Regions from separate parts of the Kribbella sp. NPDC056861 genome, predicted to be linked through region 2. Evidence: riboswitches for the same ligand, from Rfam matches in the RefSeq annotation. Region 2 holds a riboswitch; the other holds the start of a gene.
The links. Region 2 has a riboswitch for thiamine pyrophosphate ahead of thiC (phosphomethylpyrimidine synthase ThiC). Riboswitches for the same ligand answer to the same signal wherever they lie in the genome.
Positions count from the first base shown of each region.

Region 1: it holds a riboswitch for thiamine pyrophosphate, as region 2 does, so the genes downstream of both, AB0P21_RS31265 (cytosine permease) here and thiC (phosphomethylpyrimidine synthase ThiC) in region 2, are expected to answer to the same signal.

Region 1 covers NZ_JBFBNQ010000006.1:647,029-650,433, forward strand. The annotation lists gene AB0P21_RS31260 (methyltransferase domain-containing protein) at 1-181, opposite strand, end outside; gene AB0P21_RS31265 (cytosine permease) at 227-1,561, opposite strand; TPP riboswitch at 1,556-1,684, opposite strand; gene AB0P21_RS31270 (alpha/beta hydrolase) at 1,707-2,369, opposite strand; gene AB0P21_RS31275 (hypothetical protein) at 2,366-3,205, opposite strand; gene AB0P21_RS31280 (DUF3152 domain-containing protein) at 3,272-3,405, opposite strand, start outside.
Region 2 covers NZ_JBFBNQ010000009.1:214,290-217,694, reverse strand. The annotation lists gene thiC (phosphomethylpyrimidine synthase ThiC) at 1-1,530, opposite strand, end outside; TPP riboswitch at 1,520-1,640, opposite strand; gene AB0P21_RS37915 (lysophospholipid acyltransferase family protein) at 1,689-2,438, shown strand; gene AB0P21_RS37910 (hypothetical protein) at 2,632-3,168, shown strand; gene AB0P21_RS37905 (hypothetical protein) at 3,165-3,398, opposite strand.

The sequences.
Region 1 (3,405 bases), on a different contig from region 2:
GCAACGGCAGGCTGATCCGGCCGTAGCCACAGCACAGGTCGAGGACGGACTCGCGACCCTCCAGCAGCTCCTCGACGGCGGTGATGACGGCGGCATCACGTTCGGGTGTGGTGCGACTGGCCAGCCCCTCGACCCCGAGTTCTTCGTACTCGGCCCGGCTGCGCAGTGCAGAGTTCAGCATTGCGCCAGTATTCCGGCCACGCTGGGTCACTGTCAGTACAAGCTGCTAGATCGAGACCTTCCCGGTCTTGCGGCCGATCCGGCCGAGGCCGATCGCGGCCAGCATCGAGACGACGATCGAGGTGTACGTCGCGCCGAGCCAGCCCGGTACCGGCTGGTTGTTGAACACCGCCTGCTGGAGGTCGAGCCAGAACGGCGACCAGCCCTCGACCGTGCCGGGGTTGACCAGCTGGTAGGCAACGAAGCCGAACACCCAGGCCACGGTCGGCTGCCAGCGGAACCGGGCGGTGTCGGAGACGTCCCAGTTCATCTTGCTGACCACGAAGAAGTCGGCGATCGCGACCGCGAACAACGGGATGAAGACCGAGCCGATCAGGTAGAGGAACTGCGTGTAGTTGCCCAGATCAACGAAGAGGGCGAGGCCGGTGGCCAGCACGCCGATCGCGACCGAGATCCAGCGCCGGTCGATGTGCCCGACCAGGTTGTGCGCGGCCATCGTGGTCGAGTAGACGTTCGCGTAGGCCTCGTCGACCTCGTCCACCAGCAGCACGAACAGGGCGATCGCGCCGGCCGGCAGGGTGACCAGCGCGGTGATCACGTCGGTGCTGTTGGTCTGCAAGGTGGCGACGGCGATCACGCCGAGTGCGTAGTACAGGATCGCGGCGAGGCCGTAGCCGAGGGAGGAGCCGGCGAAGGCGGCCTTGTTGGTGCGCGAGTGCCGGGTGTAGTCGGCGGCGAGCGGCGCGAACGAGACGACACCGGCCGCGGCCAGGTCGACGCCCGGCCAGAAGCCGAAGATGCCGTCCTGCGGCAGGTCGTGCACCGGCTTGCTGAGCACCTGGATGAACAGGTAGACCGAGGCCAGCAGTACCAGCCAGACCATGAACTTGCGCAGCAGCCTGACACTGCCCAGCGGGCGCACGGCCATCGCGGTCGCGATCAGCCCCGCGATCAGCACGAACAGCCAGCGCCAGCGCTCACTCGTCACCGCCACTGCCGCCTGGGAGATGACGATGATCTCCATCGTGGCCCAGCCGATGTTCTGCGCGATGTTGAGCACCGTCGGCGCCACCGAGCCGCGGCGGCCGAACATGCCGCGCAGACACGCCATCGCCGGCGCACCGGTGTGCGATCCGAAGACGGCGGCGCCACCGACGACCAGCGCGCCCAGCCCGCAGCCGACGACGACCGCGAGCAGTCCCTTGACCAGCGATCCCGTGTACGCCGCGACGAGCGCGCCGGTCACCGGGCCGAACAGCGAGATGCCGAAGTTGCCCCAGAGCGTGAACTGGTCGAGGAATCCCAACGTGCGCGGGGTGTCCGTGGTGAGGACCAGCGGCGCCTCGGTGGACGTGGACGTGCGTGCAGCAGTAGTGGTCATGGCTGACCTGCTCCCTACGCCGGCATTACCCGGTCAGGTTCAGGCGGTCGGCGACCCGGCTGCGATCAGCTCGTCGCCCTCTCAGCCCGCCAACATTCGGTGCGAGCTCCCGCGGAGGTTTTGTTACTTCGTCAACGATAACGCGTCACTGACGGTTGTATACACCGGCCGCCCGATTGATGAACGCGGCCAGCTCGCCGGGGTTCGTCAGGACCGGCAGGTGCGAGCCGGTCGGGAAGGTCCAGGCCTCGCCACCGGTTCGCTCGGCCAACTGGTGGGTCCAGTGCTCCGGGGCGATCCGGTCATGGCTCGAGCGGATGATCGTGGTCGGCAACTCCAGCTTCTCGGCCGCCGCGGCGAGGTCGTAGCGCCGGGCGACGTCCATCGCCTTGGCCATCGACGCCAAGCCGGTCCGGAGGTACTGCTTCAGGAGAACCGGCACCAGCCGCGGCGACTCCCACACTGCCGAGCGCAGCAACCTGCCAATCAGTGTCGGCCAGCTGGATGCCCGTCGGTCGCCGCTGGGCGCTACTAGCACCAGGGCCGTCACCAAGTCCGGGTGTGCGAGCGCTGTTGCTACTGCGACCTGACAGGTTGCCGAGTGACCGACCAGGACCGTGGGCTCGGTCAGGTGCCGGGCAAGCCGCTCTGCCAACGCCTCTGTCCGTAGGTCGTCGTCTCGGTGCACCTTGTGGCCGTAGCCAGGCAGCGTGACCACCTCGTACGGCGTACTGAGGTACTGCGCTGTCGGCGCATAGGACTCCGGCCCGAGCCCCAGCCCAGGCAGCAGCACTACTGGGGTAGTCACTCCCAAGGCGCGCGGTCGGGGGCCTGCTGGACCACAGGGTTGCGGACGGCCGGCTTGAGCTCGCGATAGCCGAGGCCGAAGCCCACTGCGAGCAGGAGGAGACCGAAGCCGCCCCAGCCGTACGCGGTGGGGAGGCGGTCGAGTGAGTCGTCGATCGCGCCCATGCCGGTGGTCAGCACCATGATGAGCCAGATCAGCAAGGGGACCAGCGAGACGGCGACCAGGCCGAGGCCGGTCAGCTCGTACGGGTCCGGCTGGCGGTTGACCTTGCGGCGGTTCAGTACGTCGCGCAGCCACATACCGACGGCGGCCAAGCCGACCAAGACGATCAGGAGCTGGCCGATGGTGTCGATGACGTCGGTGCGGAGCGGGTGGTTCAGGGGCGAGCCGGGTGACTGGGAGATCTCCCGGAGCGAGACGCGCTGCACGGAGATGACCAGGAGGCCGTAGACGGCGGCGATGATCGCGGCCAGCAGGACTACCCGCGCTGCGCGGGGGTCGCGGGGGGCTGGTTCGCCTTCGCGGCCGTAGGTCGGCAGCTCGTGGGGTTGGGGGTTTACCGGTGGGCCGTAGGGCTGGCCGGGGCGGTAGGTGGGGGGTTGGTTGTAGGTGTGGTCGTACTGGGTGGCGTCGCCGTACTGCTGGGTGCCGGGCTGATGGCCTTGCTGACCCGGCTGGCCTTGTTGCTGGCCCGGCTGCTGCCGGGTCGGGTCCGCGTAGGCGCCCTGGCCGAACGTGTTGCCGCCGTACGGGGCCGGCTTGGCGTAGTACTCGCCCTCGCGCGGCTCATCGGGGCTGTCGCCCCGGCCGTAGGTGGGGAAGTCCTGTGACGACATTCGCTACACCCTCCCGCTCGCCCGCTCGCTCAGACCGTCTCCGGACAGGCTCTCACGAGTGCGGCCTCAGGTGGCTTTGATCGTCGGCCAGGCGTTGGCGTTGCAGCCGCCCAGGCCCTTGGTCTGCTGCATCATCACCGGGGCCGGGGTGTTGGCCTTGACGCAGGTCGAGTGACCGTGGCCGAGCGCGTGCCCCACCT
Region 2 (3,405 bases):
ACCGTTCTCCGCGGCGTACTTGCGGATGTCGGCGGTGATCCGCATCGAGCAGAACTTCGGCCCGCACATCGAGCAGAAGTGCGCGGTCTTGGCGGGCTCGGCCGGCAGCGTCTCGTCGTGGTACGAGCGAGCCGTGTCGGGGTCCAGCGAGAGGTTGAACTGGTCCTCCCAGCGGAACTCGAAGCGGGCCGTCGACAACGCGTCGTCCCAGTCCTGCGCGCCCGGGTGCCCCTTGGCCAGGTCGGCCGCGTGGGCGGCGATCTTGTAGGTGATCACGCCGACCTTCACGTCGTCGCGGTCCGGCAGGCCGAGGTGCTCCTTCGGGGTGACGTAGCAGAGCATCGCGGTACCGAGCCAGCCGATCTGGGCCGCGCCGATCGCGCTGGTGATGTGGTCGTAGGCCGGCGCGATATCAGTTGCCAACGGCCCCAAAGTGTAGAACGGCGCCTCGTGGCACAGCTCCTCCTCGAGCCGGACGTTCTCGGCGATCTTGTCCATCGGCACGTGTCCCGGGCCTTCGATCATCACCTGGACGTCGTGCTGCCAGGCGATCTGGGTCAGCTCCCCGAGCGTTCGCAGCTCGGCGAACTGGGCCGCGTCGTTGGCGTCCGCGATACAGCCCGGCCGCAGTCCGTCGCCGAGCGAGAAGGTCACGTCGTACGCGCGGAGGATCTCGCAGAGCTCCTCGAAATGCGTGTACAGGAAGGACTCCTGGTGGTGCGCGAGGCACCAGGCGGCCATGATCGAGCCACCGCGCGAGACGATGCCGGTGATCCGCCGGGCGGTCAGCGGCACGTACCGCAGCAGCACTCCGGCGTGCACGGTCATGTAGTCGACGCCCTGCTCGCACTGCTCGATCACCGTGTCGCGGTAGACGTCCCAGGACAGCTCGGTCGGGTCGCCCTTCACCTTCTCCAGCGCCTGGTAGAGCGGCACGGTGCCGATCGGGACCGGCGAGTTGCGCAGGATCCACTCGCGGGTGGCGTGGATGTTCTTGCCGGTGGACAGGTCCATCACCGTGTCAGCGCCCCAGCGGGTGGCCCAGACGAGCTTCTCCACCTCCTCCTCGACCGAACTGGAGACGGCCGAGTTGCCGATGTTCGCGTTCACCTTCACCAGGAACTTCTTGCCGATGATCATCGGCTCGGACTCCGGATGCCGGTGGTTGACCGGGATCACGGCCCGGCCGCGCGCCACCTCGGCCCGGACGAACTCGGGCTCGACGTTCTCCCGGATGGCGACGTACCGCATTTCCTCGGTGATCGTCCCGGCGCGCGCGTGCGCCAGCTGGGTCAGCGGCTCGCGGCCGGCCACCCAGTCCCGGCGTACGGGCGGAAGCCCTGCCTGGACGTCGATCTGGGCGTTCACGTCCGTGTACGGCCCGGACGTGTCGTACAGATCGAAGTGCTCCCCGTTGGTGAGGTTCACCCGCCGCTGCGGGACCCTCAGCTCGGAGGTGTAGATCTTCTCTGATCCGGAGATCGGGCCCGTGGTGACATTGGGCCGGACAGAGTTGTTCACAGTGGTCACGATGCTCCCTACGCCGGAATTACCCGGACAGGTTCGGCGGTCGGCGGCGCCGGGATCGAACCCAGCCGCCCTCTCAGCCCGCTACAGCGCGAGCTCCCGCGGTATCAACTTGTCGCCGTCACCCTAGCCTCCGTTGACCGAGCGGGTAACGTCAGCTCATGCGCGACATTGTGTACCCGCCGGTGATCGGCCTGGTAAAGACCGGCTTCAAGGTGCTCGACCTGGGGATCACCATGGTCGGGACGGAGCACATCCCGACCACGGGCGGTGCCGTGCTGGCGGTGAACCACATCAGCTACGTCGACTTCGTGATCGGCGGCTACGGCGCCCAGCCGAGCAAGCGGCTGGTCCGGTTCATGGCCAAGGAGGTGCTCTTCCGCAACCGGTACTCCGGTCCGCTGATGCGCTCGCTGCACCACATCCCGGTGGACCGCGGCGCGGGCGCGGCGTCGTACCGGCAGGCGGTCAGGTACCTCCGCGACGGCGAGCTGGTCGGCGTCTTCCCCGAGGCCACCATCAGCCGGTCGTTCGAGCTGAAGGACTTCAAGTCGGGCGCGGTCCGGATGGCCGCCGAGGCGGGTGTGCCGGTGATCCCGATGATCCTGTGGGGCACCCAGCGGATGATGACCAAGGACCACCCGCGCGACTTCTCCCGGCACCAGAAGGTCTCCATCACCGTCGGCGAGCCGATGCACGTCGCCCCGGAGGACGACGCCCTCGAGGCGACCGCCGAGCTGCGCGCCACGATGGCCGGGATGCTCGACCGCACGATCAGCTCGTACGCCGAGAAGCCGGCCGGCGCCTGGTGGCTGCCCGCGTCGTACGGCGGCAGCGCGCCGACACCCGCGGAGGCCGACCGGCTCGACGCCGAGGAGCTGCGCGAACGCGCCGCCAAACGCCGGAAATAGGCAGTAACTCCGCACAGCCGATCCAGTTATAGCGGTAATCGGTATCCGGACGAGGGGTTGACCCCAGGGCGGCCCACGGGTACCAAAGGTCTTTGGTAGTCGAAGCAGGACCTGGGGGGTCCCTCTCGACGGCAGGCTGCCGCGTTCCCGCCCCGGGCGCTCTGTCTGCGGTCATCGGGCTGGGCGGGGGGAAATGACAATCTTGTACGGATCAGACGAAGAGCTGCACCTCTTCGAGCCGGGGAAGCTGAGCATCCCGGGCAACGTCGCGGAGGAGATCCCGGACGTCGGGGTCTACTTCCTGTACTGGGCGACGCAGAACCTGCGCCCGGAACAGGCCCGCGAGATCGAGTCGGCGGTGAACGGCCGGCGCTGCCAGAACGGCTGGTTCCCGCTGGAGAGCCTGGACAATCTCGGCCGCCGGGGCGCCTGGCGGGGGCCGCTGACCTACCTGGCCCAGATGACCGCGAAGGACCCGGCGATCGTCAAGGCGTGGGCGACCATCAACATGCCGCCCGACGGCCACAAGGCGCGGATCGAGGACACGGCCGACCGGCTGCTGCACCAGCAGGGCCATGCCGCCGCCGCGACCTGGGTGATGGCGGTCCGGCCGCACGCGTTCCTGAGCCTCACCCTGCTCGGCGACTCCCTCTACAACAACTGGGAGAGCTCGGTGGCCTCGCTCCGCCCCAAGGACGTCGCGAGGTCGGTCCGCCGCTGGGGCCGCTAGTGGAACTGCGGGATGATCAAATACAACCCGTAGAGAACTGCACCTACGCAAGCCAGGAAACAGACGCCTGCCACCGCGGTGTCCGCCGGTGCCGTGCCCTTCTTCTCGTCGATCGCCACCGCGCGCCGCGACAGCGCGGTCACCCCGACGGCGAACAGCACCGCGATCCCGACCCCGAAGACCAGGCTGGCGATCGCGACCTGACCGAGTGCGCTCCAGTCGATGTGCATCCGTGCC